Regions from separate parts of the Psychrobacillus sp. FSL H8-0487 genome, predicted to be linked through region 1. Evidence: riboswitches for the same ligand, from Rfam matches in the RefSeq annotation. Region 1 holds a riboswitch; the other holds the start of a gene.
What was found. A riboswitch is a leader RNA that binds a small molecule or an ion and turns the genes downstream of it on or off. The one in region 1 is predicted to bind thiamine pyrophosphate.
Positions count from the first base shown of each region.

Region 2: another riboswitch for thiamine pyrophosphate. It lies ahead of MHI47_RS01125 (YkoF family thiamine/hydroxymethylpyrimidine-binding protein); the one in region 1 lies ahead of thiT (energy-coupled thiamine transporter ThiT).

Region 1 covers NZ_JBBOZA010000001.1:3,018,079-3,025,819, reverse strand. Annotated here, with positions in the region: gene MHI47_RS15520 (aminopeptidase) at 1-576, shown strand, start outside; gene MHI47_RS15515 (SGNH/GDSL hydrolase family protein) at 598-1,458, shown strand; gene MHI47_RS15510 (DUF4870 domain-containing protein) at 1,772-2,104, opposite strand; gene MHI47_RS15505 (M20 family metallopeptidase) at 2,136-3,221, opposite strand; TPP riboswitch at 3,326-3,417, shown strand; gene thiT (energy-coupled thiamine transporter ThiT) at 3,483-4,064, shown strand; gene map (type I methionyl aminopeptidase) at 4,112-4,861, shown strand; gene MHI47_RS15490 (tryptophan-rich sensory protein) at 5,166-5,894, opposite strand; gene MHI47_RS15485 (M3 family oligoendopeptidase) at 6,052-7,741, shown strand, end outside.
Region 2 covers NZ_JBBOZA010000001.1:212,220-219,960, reverse strand. Annotated here, with positions in the region: gene MHI47_RS01145 (ABC transporter permease) at 1-291, opposite strand, end outside; gene MHI47_RS01140 (ABC transporter substrate-binding protein) at 307-1,971, opposite strand; gene MHI47_RS01135 (LysR family transcriptional regulator) at 2,220-3,110, opposite strand; gene MHI47_RS01130 (2-hydroxyacid dehydrogenase) at 3,256-4,215, opposite strand; TPP riboswitch at 4,480-4,586, shown strand; gene MHI47_RS01125 (YkoF family thiamine/hydroxymethylpyrimidine-binding protein) at 4,667-5,248, shown strand; gene MHI47_RS01120 (ECF transporter S component) at 5,250-5,831, shown strand; gene MHI47_RS01115 (ABC transporter ATP-binding protein) at 5,818-7,194, shown strand; gene MHI47_RS01110 (energy-coupling factor transporter transmembrane component T family protein) at 7,196-7,741, shown strand, end outside.

The sequences.
Region 1 (7,741 bases):
CAAGTGGAACTTCCAAAAGAACATATTTGGATGTCCGGAGCTAGTAAAAATGGTCAAAACACACCATTTATAGCAAATATGCCAACAGAAGAAGTATATACTGCACCACTTAAAACAGGTGTAAATGGCTATGTGAAAAATACAAAGCCATTTGTTTATCAAGGAAATGTAATAGATGATTTTACTTTGACTTTTGAAAATGGGAAGATTACTTCTATTAAAGCTGCAACTGGTGAGAAACTATTGCAAGAGTTAATTGGAACAGATGAGGGAGCAAAGTATTTAGGAGAGATTGCTTTAGTGCCACATGAATCACCTATTTCGGCTTCGAATGTATTATTCTTTAACACCTTATTTGATGAAAATGCCTCCAACCATTTTGCAATTGGAGAAGCATACCCTACCTGTGTGGAAGGTGCTCGTGGCTTAACTCATAGTGAATTAGAAGCTATGGGTATTAACACCTCCATTGTGCATGAAGACTTTATGATTGGTAGTGGCGACATGGATATTATGGGAGAATTAGCAGATGGATCAATGGAGCCTATATTCAAAAAAGGAGCATGGGCTTTTTAAGGAGTGAGTAGTTTGAAAAAAATGCTTGGTACTTTAATCATTCTGTTTATCTCATTTGGCTCTATCACAGTAGATGCAAAGGGAACTGAAGTCTATATAGCACTTGGCGATTCTTTGGCAGCCGGTCAAACACCAAATCGTGCCATCGATACTGGTTATACAGACTTAATCGCACAGAAACTAACTACAACAGGACAGCTGGCTTTCTATTCAAAAGCATTAGCATTTCCAGGATATACAACAGCAGATGTTCTTGAGAGTATTCAGACAGATGAAGCGAAAGAGTTGCTGAAGAAGGCTACGTTAGTTACGATATCCGCAGGAGCAAATGATTTGCTACAAATGGTACAAGTGAATTCAACGAGTGGTTCTGTAGCATATCAACAAATTTCAGCTGATTTTGCTTTAAATAATGCGCGAAAAAATATAGAGCAGATTATTAAAGAAGTGCAAGTACTAACACCAAAAGCAAAAATTTATGTCATGGGTTATTATTTTGCTTATCCTCATGTCAGAGAGTCGCAAAAGAGTGGTATTAAAAAAGAGTTAGACCGTTTGCAGCTTATATTAAAAAAACAATCAGAGGCAAATGGAGCAACTTATGTGTCAGTAGAAGAGTCATTTGGAGTTAATGCAACGACATTATTACCAAATCCTGCAGATGTCCATCCAACGATGGAAGGTTATCGTATTATGGCAAATGCATTTTTTTCACAGTACAACAAGGGAATATTTGTGACCCAAAGTGAGTTGCCAGCACCGAATCCACTATCGTTTGAACAAATTCTGAATGCTAGTAAAGAAGAAGGAAAATCTCCTGTAGCTAAGGCAGAGGGAATGGACAACTACTACTCATTAACAGAATTGAAGCCACTAATATAGCATGTTGCTTACCTTTCCAAATGCTTAGCTGTATTGACGCTTGGGGGAAGTTGCTTAAATAGGGGTAGAAGTTGCAAGTTTACTGATGAATGCTGCGCAAAAGCACCTCCTATACTAAAAAAACTGTCCCCTTATTTAGGAGGACAGTTTTTTAGCGAGTAGTTTTTTTAGATTTTAACACTTTGCGGATAATGGGATAAACAATTGGTGCAAATTTAATTGCTGTTTTAACTAAGTTTTTTACTTTCATCATAATCGCTCCTTGGCTTTCGTTATTAATAATTATGTACCCTTAAGAGCCTATAAATAAACGTTATCTTAATACTTTAATGCCTTGAACAATATTCCAAACCATTACTATAACATACACAAGCATATATATACCGATTAGTATTAAAGGTCCCACTGCCATCCAAAGGGTAGGCTGTTCATTATATCCAGTTGTAAAAGGCATAAAACTTGAAAAGATACTAATGAACAAAATTACTAATAAAACAACAGGTATGATATGAGAGATTAAGGATTTTTTTGCATGATATTTAACCTCAGGATCCTGTGAGACAAAATAAACGATGATGGGCAATAAAAAGGGAGCAAACAAAACACTAAAATAGGAAAGTGCTGATAAAATTCTTGGATTATCCAGTTTATATCACCTCTATTCTTTCTAATATATCCTACGAAATTATGATATTTTTCTCACTTTTACCTAAGGAGACTAAGATGTTTTTATAAGTTTCCGTAGAGGAAATAGATACATATTCTTTTTCACCATGCCAATCCCCACCACTTGGTCCAAACTCAATAGCGCCTGCTCCAGTTTCTGCATAAAAGCGAGCATCAGCTGCTCCATGCTGCCCAAATAACACAGCAGGTTTTCCTATAAACTGTGAAGTGACCTGAGCAATACGTTCGATATATGGGTTAATAGCTTCAGTTGTTACTGCAGGAGCGGTAGTGTGCACTTGTATTTCACTATTGGGAAATTCTTCTGTCAACGTTTGGAGATCTAAAAGAATACTATGCATATCTTGTCCAGGTACGTAACGAAGATCATAACTTACTATGCACTCATCGGGCACTACGTTATATCGTTCTCCTGCTTGTATTTTTGCCAAGTTTAAGGAAGGATAATCATAGAACTCATTGCTTGCTGTTAAAAAAGAAAGTTTGCGAAGCTGTTGGTCAAAAAGAAACGCTTGTTCAATTGCATTTATTCCTTCCCAAGGACGACTACCATGACTAGATTTGCCCTTAAGTATTACATCAAACTGGATAATTCCTTTTGCCTGTAAGCCAATTTGTAGATAGGTAGGTTCTCCACATATAACAAAGTCACCGATATATCCTTGATCGACCAAAAATTTGGATGTCTCTCCGTCTGTTTCCTCATCGGTTACGATATGTAGTTGGATTTTTTGAGCAAGATTTTCAGGTTGTTTAGATAGCTCATAAAAGGCTTGCATCATCGCTGCAACTCCCGCTTTCATATCAGCTGTTCCACGACCATATAAATAATCTCCCTCAATATAAGGCTGAAATTGTGAAGTTTCTCCTGGAACAACATCTACGTGACCATTCCAAATCATACATTTATCACCGTCTCCTATTACTGCCATAAGCATCAGTTTTTCCTCATGCTTTAAGATCGTAGTAGTAATACCTCGTTCCTCTAGCCAATTCTCACAAAATAACAAAGCATTATTTGCGCCTTCCAATGTGTCACTTTTGATACGTATTAAATCTTTTAATAATGTAATCATGTAAACATCCCCTTACGCATATAGTTTTTACAAGTATAACAAAAGAACAAAAGAAGGTTGCAATACTTTATCTATTCAGCTACAATGAACTCGAACTAAATAATTCAAACCACAAGGGGCGCCGTTGATACGGCTGAGATAGTACCCTTCGAACCTGTAAGTTAATACTTGCGTAGGGATGTGGATGGAAACTGACAATCGCGCGATGTCTGGGTCTATCCCGGGGGTCGTTTTTTTTGTGGTCAAAAAAAGGGGATTGTCATGAAGAATAATCGAGTATTAATATTAATGGAAATCGCTATTTTTGCAGCTTTAGGATATGTTTTAGATATGATCGGCTTTGGAATGCCGCAAGGTGGATCAGTTACATTCGTTTTAGTACCTGTTATTTTAATGGCTTTTCGTCGTGGTATTGTAGCAGGTTTAACTACTGGATTTTTAATAGGTGTATTACAAGTCGTTACAGGCCGTTTTTACGCAGCTCCCTTATCATTTGAAATAGTGATAGCACAAGTAGCAATAGATTATTTCATCGCATTTATGGTAGCTGGTTTTGCTGGTTTTCTGAGACCTGCGTTTTTACATGCATTTGAACAAAAGGATAAAATGAAAATGGTTAGAGCAGTTGTCTTGGGAACGTTCATCGCAGCTTTTCTTCGTTATTTAGCACATGTAACTTCAGGTATTCTATTCTTTGGTGAATTTGCTGGTGAGCAAAATGTTATTTTGTATTCGTTGATCTATAATTCTACTTATATGATTCCTGTATTTTTAGTAGCAGCTTTCATTTGTTCGATATTATTTGTTAAAGCTCCACGCCTCACACTGCCGAATCTTCACTAAATATGGTATGATTAGAATACATTTAGTGAAGAAGGGATCTTGTTAAGATGATTGTACAAACTGACGAAGAGTTAGTAGCATTAAAAAAAATAGGGCGTATTGTTGCAGAAATTCGAGATGTAATGAAGGCTGCTACTAAACCTGGTGTGACTACGAAAGAGTTAGATGAAATCGGCGGAAAGCTATTTAAAGAGCATGGCGCGATTTCTGGACCAATGGGAGAATACGATTTTCCGGGATATACTTGTATTAGTGTTAATGAGGAAGTAGCTCATGGTATGCCAGGCGCTCGTGTTATAAAAGATGGTGATATCGTGAATATAGACGTTTCAGGATCGCTTGATGGTTATTTTGCAGACACAGGAATTTCTTTTGTCGTAGGCGAAGGATATGAAGAGAAAGAGAAGTTGTGTGCTGTAGCTGAGAGTGCATTTGAGCGTGCAATGCTAAAAGTTAAAGCAGGTTCAAGATTGAACCAAATTGGTAAAGCAGTAGCTAGAGAAGCCAAAGATAATGGCTTGCATGTTATTATGAACCTAACTGGACATGGTATTGGGAAATCACTTCATGAAGCTCCTCAACATGTATTGAATTATTATGATGCATGGGATCCAACAATATTAAAAGAAGGAATGGTTTTAGCAGTTGAGCCATTTATTTCTGCGAAGGCAGAGCATATTGTGGAATCAGGTGATGGTTGGACATTTATCACTCCTGATAAATCCTTAGTAGCACAGATTGAGCATACAATTGTTGTCACAAAAGGTGCACCAATTTTATTAACTAAATTAGATTAAAACAAAACGCCTTCAAGAGTTTACTCTTTTGAAGGCGTTTTTTAAATTAAGAATATGAATTATCCTACTACGAAGTAAGTGCTCATAGTAAATTTCGGCTGATGGACGGTTTCCGTGGGCGTTGCCTCAGCCTCCTCGCTTAGAAAACATTTATATCTAGTTATTTAAAAATACATTAACTATTTCTTAAAGTTGTTGGAGACAGACAGATAAATATGTTTAACGAAAAAAGAGAGGCTGTTTGTGACAACTACCACAAACAGCCTCTACTCGGTAATAATATTGTAAAATGTCTGTCCAAACCTTAAGGGGTTCTGGAACCTTTCTTAAGGAAAATTATCCCAACGACCAAGACACAGCTTAGGAAAAGAGAAGCTGAGGTCAGGAGCAGTTGACTAAAGTTGTGTTGGATTGCTACCCCGACGAAAGTCCAGATAAACACAACTGACATAAGACGATCAAAATAATGATAGCGGAAGTGAAGAGCTATCGCTGTCGCAATGGTTAAGAAGATAACACCCCAAAGTGATTTTGTCATACCAAATCCACCGAATTCATAAAACGTGAGGAGATAAGATAGATTTATGAAGAAACTGATAAATGTCCATCCTAAAAGGAAGGAAATTGGTAATCGATTTTTTCGATTTATATCATCTAAAGGATAGGTTAAATATAATTTAAACAAGCAACTTAGTAAGACAGTGAGAATACCAAAAGCATAACCAAACAGTTCGTAATGCCAACTGAATATATACAAAATATATAACACAGATGATGCCCCGTATAATAGAATGCGTCTAGAAGGGATAGGATGAGAAGACTTGTAATCTTTCATCATATTCCAAATCCACCAAGCTAATGAGATGAAAATAACAATCCATATGTAAAACACATAATTTGCTGGAGTAAAAAAGACGGGAAGTCTATTGAAAATCTCGCCACTGGTTTGACCATTTATGGGAAGTAGAATAGATAGTAATTTAACGATTACAGTAGATATAAAAAATAATATTAAAAGGATTATTTTAAACATTCAGCTGCCTCCTTCTATTTAATAAGTATACCTTTGATATATACCAACAACAAATTAGAATTATGAATGTTATGTGACGAAATTGGGACAATCTGTATGAGGAAAACATGATATACTAGAAATCTAATATAATTGTCAATATAGGAGGAATATTTAGATGATTGAACAAACTTATCCGGTTGTATGGGATCTTGATCGCTTTTTTGAAGGGGGTAGTAGCTCTCCATCTTTAAGAAGCCATTTGGATGAAGTAAAAGGAAAGCTAAGCAGTTTTGACGCAAAACTCCAAGACTTTAACTCACCGACATCTATAGCAGATGTCTCCGTTATTGAGCAAACAATAGAACAATTAAAAGATATCGCAACAAATTTATCTGAAGCTGGAGCAGTAATAGGTTGCTTTATGGCACAGGATACAACTGATAAGCAGGCAGCATTATTAGAAGGGGAGATAGGGTCACTTTATGCTAGATTCTCTTCTCAAATGCTCACAATTCAACAAGTGTTAAGTAAAACAGAGGAATCTGTATGGGAAGGCCTACTTCAAACACCTGAGCTTTCTTCATTTGCATTTGTGTTGAATGAATGGAGAGAAGAAGCAAAAAGAATGCTTTCTGAAAAAGAGGAAGACATAATTACTAAACTTGAGGTAGATGGCTATCATTCATGGGGACAACTTTATGATTTACTTGTAGGTGATATTCGTATTAAACTTACAATAGATGGAGAAGTAAAAGAAATGTCAGTTGGACAGGTTAACAATCTGAGCTCCCATGAAGATGCAACGATTCGAAAAGAATCATTTGAAGCACTTGAGGCTGCTTGGACAGGTAAAGAGGAGTTCTTTGCAAAAACACTGAATCATATTGCTGGCTTCCGCCTTGCAGTTTATGAAAAAAGAGGATGGAATTCTGTTTTAGAAGAACCTCTTCATATTAATCGTATGAGTGAACAAACACTAGATGCAATGTGGGGAGCTATCTCTAAAAATAAAGCTCCATTCGTAGAATACTTAAACAAAAAATCGGCAATGCTAGGCGAAAAACAAATGCATTGGTACGACTTAGAAGCACCTGTAAGTACTTCTACAGAGAAAATGGATTATCAACAAGGTGCTGAGTTTATATTAAAACATTTTAAAGAATTTGGACCAAAGTTAGAGTCATTTTCAAGAAATGCGTTTGAAAAAGGTTGGATTGAAGCAGAGGATCGTCCAAACAAGCGTCCAGGAGGATTTTGTACAGGAATGCCTGTATCAGAGGAATCACGCATTTTCATGACGTATAGTGGGTCTATGTCCAATGTTTCTACGTTAGCTCATGAATTGGGTCATGCCTTCCATTCATATGCTTTAAGACCAGTACATTGGATGAACCGTCAATATGCTATGGGTGTTGCGGAAACTGCATCCACATTTGCTGAAATGATAGTTGCTGATGCTGCTGTAAAGGAAGCAACAACTGATGACGAAAAAATTGCTTTACTAGAAGACAAAATTCAACGTAGTGTAGCATTTTTTATGAATATCCATGCTAGGTTCTTATTTGAAACTAGATTCTATGAGGAACGTAAAAATGGAATAGTATCTGCTGCTCGTTTGAATGATTTAATGGTTGCAGCTCAACAGGAAGCATACGGGGATGCATTAGATACAACACATCCTCATTTCTGGGCATCTAAACTGCATTTCTATATAACGGGAGTACCATTCTATAACTTCCCATATACATTTGGTTACTTATTCTCTTTAAGTATCTATGCTAAAGCTATAAGTGAAGGTGCGAACTTTGAAGAGAAGTACATTGCATTATTGCAAGATACGGCAGTAATGTCGGTAGAAGACTTAG
Region 2 (7,741 bases), 2.8 Mb from region 1:
TATTATTGTCATCACAGGCTCTGCATATTTAATTGACACCCCAAAATCAAATGTCACAATCCCTTGTAAATATACAATATACTGCTCCCATAAAGACCCATCGAGACCTATACATTCAAGAGCCTGCTGCTTTTGTACTTCTGTTAGTTCATTTATCGTATCGCCGAAAAAATATAACAGCGGATCACCTGGGGCTAATCGCGGCAAAGCGAAATTAATCGTCAATGCTACGAGGAACACCAGTCCATATTGAATTAGCTTTTTTCCAATTGACGATAGAGTCCTATTCATTCCTTACAACTCTCCTTATTCCACAAATTTTGGAGCTGTTGCCGAAACAGCTTGACGCGTTTCTTCTGGTAAGAATGAATATTTGTGCACAATCCCGTAACCTAAAGACTCTACATATTGGTCATACACCGTAGCGTTATAAGCGAAAACTTCCTCCGGATAATAAACGGCAATTGCAGTAGGTTGGTTATTGTATAACTCCTGCATATCAAATGAAATTGCTTTACGATCTTCAATTGTGGATGCCGCCATCCAATCTTCAATCAATGTATCCATAGCAGGATAGGCTATATCTTTCGTCCATAGATATGATGCACGATGAGACATAATGAATTGATCTGGATCTGCTACACCATGCGGACCTATTAAACTAACATACGTATCAAAATTATCCTCTGAATTGGCAGCTGCATAAGTCGTAGCATCCATTGCTTCTACTTCAAACTGTAACCCTATATCTTTTAATTGCTCCTTCAGCATTTCAGCTACACGCACATAAACAGGTTCACTTGCAGAAACAATTGTATTCATCCGTAACGTTTCACCTTCTGGTGTTTCACGAAAACCATCATTATTTGTATCTTTGTAGCCAAGTGAGTCTAGAATTTCTGTTGCTTTCGCTATATCATATGGTGTCGATAAATCTGGATTTGTCCACGGAGAATCCGGGTGAGGATATCCAGTTAAACCAGCACGTCCTTGACCTAATAACACAGTATCAACAATGCTTTGACGATCTATCGCTAGAGATACCGCTCGGCGTACCTCTTCTGTATTAAATGGCTTTCGTTCATAATTTAAACCGAATTGGACAATAGATAATGGAGATACTTTTGCTAACTTCATCGCCTCGGTATTTTTAAATGAATCTTGTAATTCAGCTGGTACTGTACGCGTAGATGCATCAATCTCACCTGCACGTAATGCGTTAAACATAGCTGTTGCATCCTTTATAATCGGCATATTTATGGAAGCAACTGTTGGTTCACCCATGAAGTATTCATTATTCGCTTTAAATTTGTAATACTGGTCTGCTTCATATTCTTTTAAAACAAAAGGACCTGTTCCTACAGCTAACTTATTATATTGACGTGGATTTTCAACATCTTTCCAAATGTGCTCTGGTAAAATCGGCAAATCGGCAAAGGTAATACTCGCTAGTGATGGACAAGCATAGGCGCACTCAAAACGAACCGTTTTTCCATCCTCTTCAACTTCAATTTCATCAATTTTCGGTACTTCGCTAACATGATGTGTATGGCGGTTGGCTGAACCATCGCGGAAGTATTCATATGTAAATTTGACATCTTCTGCCGTAAAGTCTTCCCCGTCATGCCACTTTATACCATCACGTACCTTTACAATCCAAGTTGTATCATCAAGTTGCTCTGCAGACTCTGCTAACCATGGAATCGGTTCATCTACATATGGCGATGGTGAAAATAATTTGTCATATACTAAATCAGTTAACCAGTCGACGTTTCCGGTATATATATTTAATGGACCAACATCTGATGGAATCCCCACTTTTAACTCTGCTACTTGTTCCGTTACTGCTCCTTCACCTTCTAAATTTGTTTCATCAGCTTGTCCTTTAGCTTCATTCGATGAACAACCTGCTACTAAAAACACTAATAGTATAAGCGGTAAGCCCCATAATTTTTTAATCCCTTTATACACTATGCTTTCTCCTTTTTATTAAATAATTGATTTTTTATTCCTGCCTTCGTACTTTAACACCAACGATAATGATTCTCAATATCATTTATAATTCACATATCGACTTTTCACCTAGCTCCATGGAAGTAAGCGCTATCAATAAAATAAATAAATAGTATTATTCATTTTATTAATAGTTGCAAACTAGATTTGAAAATATAGAAAAACCCAAGCTATAAGAAGCTTGGGTTAGTTCATTCTATTGGCACTCAAAGGCTTTCCATATGTATAAATTGATTTTTGACGTATTTGCAGAAATTTAACTCTCTTTGGGTTAGCATTTTTTGTGGATTAGATACAATTGCATTTTGACGTTTAATACAAAGTCCATGAATCGACTTCGCCATAATCTTGTTCTGACCTAAAAGAGGCTCTATTATTTTTAAGGGCAAAAAAGAAATACCCATACCAGACAAGACAGCTTGTTTTATAATTTCAAAATTCGTCATCTGCATATATTGGACTTGTGCATTCTTTTGATCGATTTTATCTTTGATTAGTTGTTGCAAATACAAGTTTTCTGGTAGTAAGAGAGTTTGGTTTTTTAAATCTCGTGCGTAAATCACTTTTCTTCCTGCCAGCGGATGACTGCAATGCATTATTAAAAATAATTCCTCTTCAAATAATAAGTCCACTTTATATGCTTGTTGAAATTCTGAGTCATTCTCATAGATTGGCATAATTGCAAAATTTGTTTTCTCAAGAAGTAACTTTTCCTTAAGGCTTTCATAACAATTGCTTTTAATGGAGAATGATTGCTGTTCAAATTCATCTATATGGAGAGGTAAAATAGTCGCAAAATATTTTTCAGCTATGTAATGACTTATGTGTACGGAAAGTGGAGAATTTACTTGGTGCAATTCTTGTTCCATTTGCTTATCTAGTAATAATATTTTCCTAGCATATTGTAAAAAAACTTCCCCTTGCTCTGTTAATTCAATTTGTCTATTTTTACGTTGAATTAATATGGTCTTATATTTTTCTTCTAGCTGTTGAATTTGATGACTAATTGTTGGTTGAGAACAAAACATTCTACGAGCCGTCTCTGTAAATGAACGACATTCAGCTAGAACGATAAACATTTGCATTTTATCTAGCATGCAACTGACTCCCTTTTATATGAATATCACTACTGATAATGATAATCGTTTTCATTATAGTTTATCATTTGCACTTACTGATGTCGATCATCATTTCAAGTAAACAAAAAGAGTGGCCCTGCATATGAGGACCACTACTTAAGTATTAGAGAATTCTATTTTGAGGTTCTCTATTTTCTAAAACTGCTTCTATATCTTTTGCATTCATTTGCATCATCGCTTGGCGAGTGCGGATACTGGCACTACCGATATGGGGAGACACCGTTACATTAGGTAAAGTTAGTAGAGGATGATCCACCGGTACAGGCTCTTGCTCAAATACATCTAGTCCTGCAGCCCATATCTTTTTCGACGCCAGTGCTTCATAAAGAGCTTGTTCATCTACTATGCCACCTCGTGCGACATTAATAATTGCTGCAGTTTCTTTCATCATATTAAGTTCACGTTCCCCTATAAGTCCCTTTGTTTCAGGTGTAAGTGGAGTTAATAGAATGACAAAATCAGATTGCTTAAGTAATTCGTCTAATTCCGCGTAAGTAAAGCCGTACGTTTCTTCTGCATCTAGTTTTCTAGAGCGATTATGATATAACACATTCATATCAAAGCCTTTCGCACGTCTAGCAACCGCTTCCCCTATACGTCCCATTCCTACAATACCGAGCGTTGCACCGAAAATGTCCATTCCTGTATATTGCATTGGTGACCAGGAATCCCAGTTACCCGAACGAATTTCTTGTTCTACTTCTGTTATTCTTCGAGCAGTTGCTAATAGTAAAGCAAATGCTAAGTCTGCCGTTGTCTCTGTTAATACTCCCGGAGTATTTGTTACGACAATACTACGGTCTTTTGCCGCCTCTATGTCTATATTGTTATAGCCAACTGCAAAATTACTAATTACTTTTAAATTTGGAAGGCCTTCAATTAGTGTACGATCGATATTATCGGATAACATCGTCCATAGAGCGTACGCGTCTTTAGCATTTGTTATTATTTCTTCATTTGTCATTCCAATAGTTTCGCTATGCCACATTTGTACATCAAACTTTTTTCTTAAAGGCTCAATGATTTCTTCGGGTAGTTTACGAGTTATGTATATTTTCTTCAAAACTTTATCCTCCCTCGAGTTATGTATTCTTGTGTTTCTCTGGTGCTTTCGGGTGATTCTTTGTTCTATTGCGGTGATTCTCTTTTACATTCGGGTGATTATTCTCAACATTCCGGTGTTTCTCCAAATATCCATTATGATTCACCCAGCCCTCAAACAATCGGGATAGATAAAGCATGGACGAAAGTACGAAATTTTGCAAACATATTTACAACTTCAAATAGCTACGTTATACTTTGGGCATATTAAAAAACTACATACCGTTTTGCGCACTAGGGGTGCCCACTTTGGCTGAGATGCGAGCATTTTGCTCCGATCCCTTAAAACTCGATCAGGATAATACCTGCGTGAGGAAGTGCGGTGACTTCCCTAATATTTTTGTATTGGATAAGTGGCTGCATCTTCACGGATGTGGTCTTTTTTTATGAAAAAATACAGGGAGGTTTTTTAAATGGAATGTGGATTGAGCCCAATTATCGGATTTCGTTTTTCGTTACATCCGATGACAAATGATTTTATCAAAGTGATTAAAGGTGCTTTGAAGGAGACGGATACGACGAATGTGTGGATGTACACAGATGATGTGTCGACGGTTATTCGTGGCAAACAAGTACATGTATTTAATGTGGCAAAAGCAATTACATTGCATGCTGCTAAAACAGGAGAACATATTGCACTGTCCGGTACTTTTTCCGCTGGTTGCCCCGGTGATTCTGCAGGAGATGTCTATCTAGACAAAGGCGATATAATTGCCAACACAGATATAACAAAACAATATGTATCTTCTCAATTTGCTCTATACCCGATGAATAACCCGAGTTATATGGACATTATTTACCGTGAAGTGGATCGTGCTAAAGCACAAGGTGTGTTTAATGATTCCATACATTATGCGAGTGGTATTCATGGAGATATTCATGATGTGTTTGCATTTTATGAAGAAGCATTCACGAATGCCCGCTCAGATGAGCATAAGCATTTGGTTATGACCGTTTCTATGAGTATTAACAGCCCCTCTCATGGAGGTCGTTAACATGCTGAAATCATGGAAGCTAAAAGAAATCGTGTTAATGTCTTTACTTGCCGTTGTATTTGGCATTGTCTATTTATTGTTCTTGCATATCGGTAATATTTGGGCTGGATTTATAGGTCCGATTGCATATGAATGGATTTTTGGCATTTGGTTTATCGTGTCTATTATTAGTATGTATATTATTCGAAAGCCAGGTGCTGCAGTTATTTCAGAAACAATCGCCGCTGCCATTGAGGTGTTGTTAGGAAATGCCGTTGGACCCCGACTAATTCTATCAGGTGTTATTCAAGGCTTAGGGGCAGAAGCAGTATTTGCTGCAACTAGATACAAACGCTTTGATATTTGGATTCTAATCCTAGCGGGTGTGGGATCTTCGGTATTTAGTTTTGCCTACGGGTATTTGTTAGGTGGCTTTACGGTATTCAGTACTGGTTATGTTGCACTGATGCTTGGCATTCGCATATTGAGTGGAGCTCTCCTTGCTGGTGTTGGAGGTAAAGCGGTTGCCGATGGCTTACTAGCAACAGGCTCTCTTCGAGGATACGCTATTTCACGACCGAAAAAAGGTGATGCTCGTGCATGACGTCATTTCGTTTGAGAAGGTCAGCTTTCGATATCCAGATGAGGAAAATTGGACTTTGAATGACTTTTCATTTGCAGTACAAAAAGGTTCCAGGGTTGTGTTAACTGGTCCTAGCGGCTGTGGAAAAACGACACTACTTTACTTGTGCAATCGATTATATCCCGATAATTGCGATGGTATTTTAACGGGCAATATTGAGCTATTTGGGAAGGATAGTCGGACATTCATTGCCGGGGAAATAAATCATCGAATTGCTACCGTTTTTCAGGATCCAGATGCGCAATTTTGTATGCAAACAGTGGAAGAGGAGCTTGCTTTTACGCTAGAAAATTTGCAGGTGAAACGTGAAGAGATGGAGAATCGAATAAAAGAGGTACTTGCTCTCACAAATTTAACTGACTTTCGATATTCTATTATTCAACAGCTTTCAGGTGGGCAGAAGCAACAAATCGCTACTGCATGTGCACTTATTATGGAGCCTGAGATTTTGCTGTTAGACGAACCAATCGCTCATTTGGACCCTTATACCGCTAAACGATATATAGAATGGTTGGATCAGCTACAGCAAAATCGGCAAATGACAATTGTTGCAATTGAACATCGCTTGGACTTATGGGGAGATTTTTTTGACAGGATCATTCCTTTGAGCGAAAGCGATGAACCATCCATACTTCCTAAAAGAATGACTTCTATAAAACCAGAGATTTCCATTCAAGCAACAGAAATAGAGACAAAAACTTTTTTGAAGCCCGCCTCATTTTCTTTACAGCGCGGAGAAATTACCATTCTTGCTGGACCTAACGGTAGTGGTAAATCAACTTTATTAAAGGCCTTATGTCATTTGATTCCTAGAAATGGATTAGTAGAACCGACGTTTTTAGGCTATGTTCCGCAATCACCTGAGTTTTTGTTTCTTACTAAGACTGTTCAAGATGAAGTGGCATTTGGCGGTGGATATGGTGTGGATAACATGTTGCAGCGATTAAAACTAATGGACATTGCTGCTTCACATCCTTTTTCTATTAGTCATGGTCAAAAACGAAGGGTAGCCATTGCCGCAATGCTTTGTGATGGGAGAGAAGTAATTTTAATGGATGAACCTACCTCAGGTCAGGATGCTGCCGCATTATCAGAGCTATATCAACTAATAGATGAGCGTGCTCATGATGGCACTACATTTTTAATCGTTACGCACGATATGGAGTTCGCCTATTGTCTAGCAGATTCTATTATATTGATGGAGGATGGTAGTTTAACTGGGAAGTTTCCTGCGTTAGCCGTTTGGGAGAACGAAAAGTTATTACTGGAGCATCATTTACTCCCACCGAAAGGACTGATGCAATGTGAGAAGTCTTTTGCATAGAATGAATCCTTCCGTGAAGTTTGTTTTAATCACTGTGTGCATGTTCACGATGGCTTTTTTCTTTGATCCAGTGCCCCCCCTTCTATTTTGGGCTGGTGTACTTTTAATGCAAATATTGTTCAGTCAAACTGATTGGAAGAAGTGGCTATTCTTTATGATTCCATTTTTTATAATGTCTTTTGGTTATTTTTGGACGACACTTGTATTTGCTAAGGAAACGGTCGGTCCTATCATTTGGTCAATCGGGTCTGTTCATGTGACAGAACTCCAGCTACACCATGCACTTTCTTTGAGCTTCCGTGTTTTAGCTTTTTCAAGTTTGTCTCTATTGTTTGCTTTAACAACTAATCCCGTTACGTTCATATTAAGTTTAATGCAACAATTAAAACTATCCCCTAAAATAGCTTATGGCATTTTAGTAGGCTTTCAGTTTTTACCTGTTATAAAAGACGAATTTATACAAATTCAGCAGGCACAACGGTTGAGAGGAATTGTTCAGAAAAAAAATGTCTTACAGCGTTTGTTGGATACTCGCCTAGTCCTTATC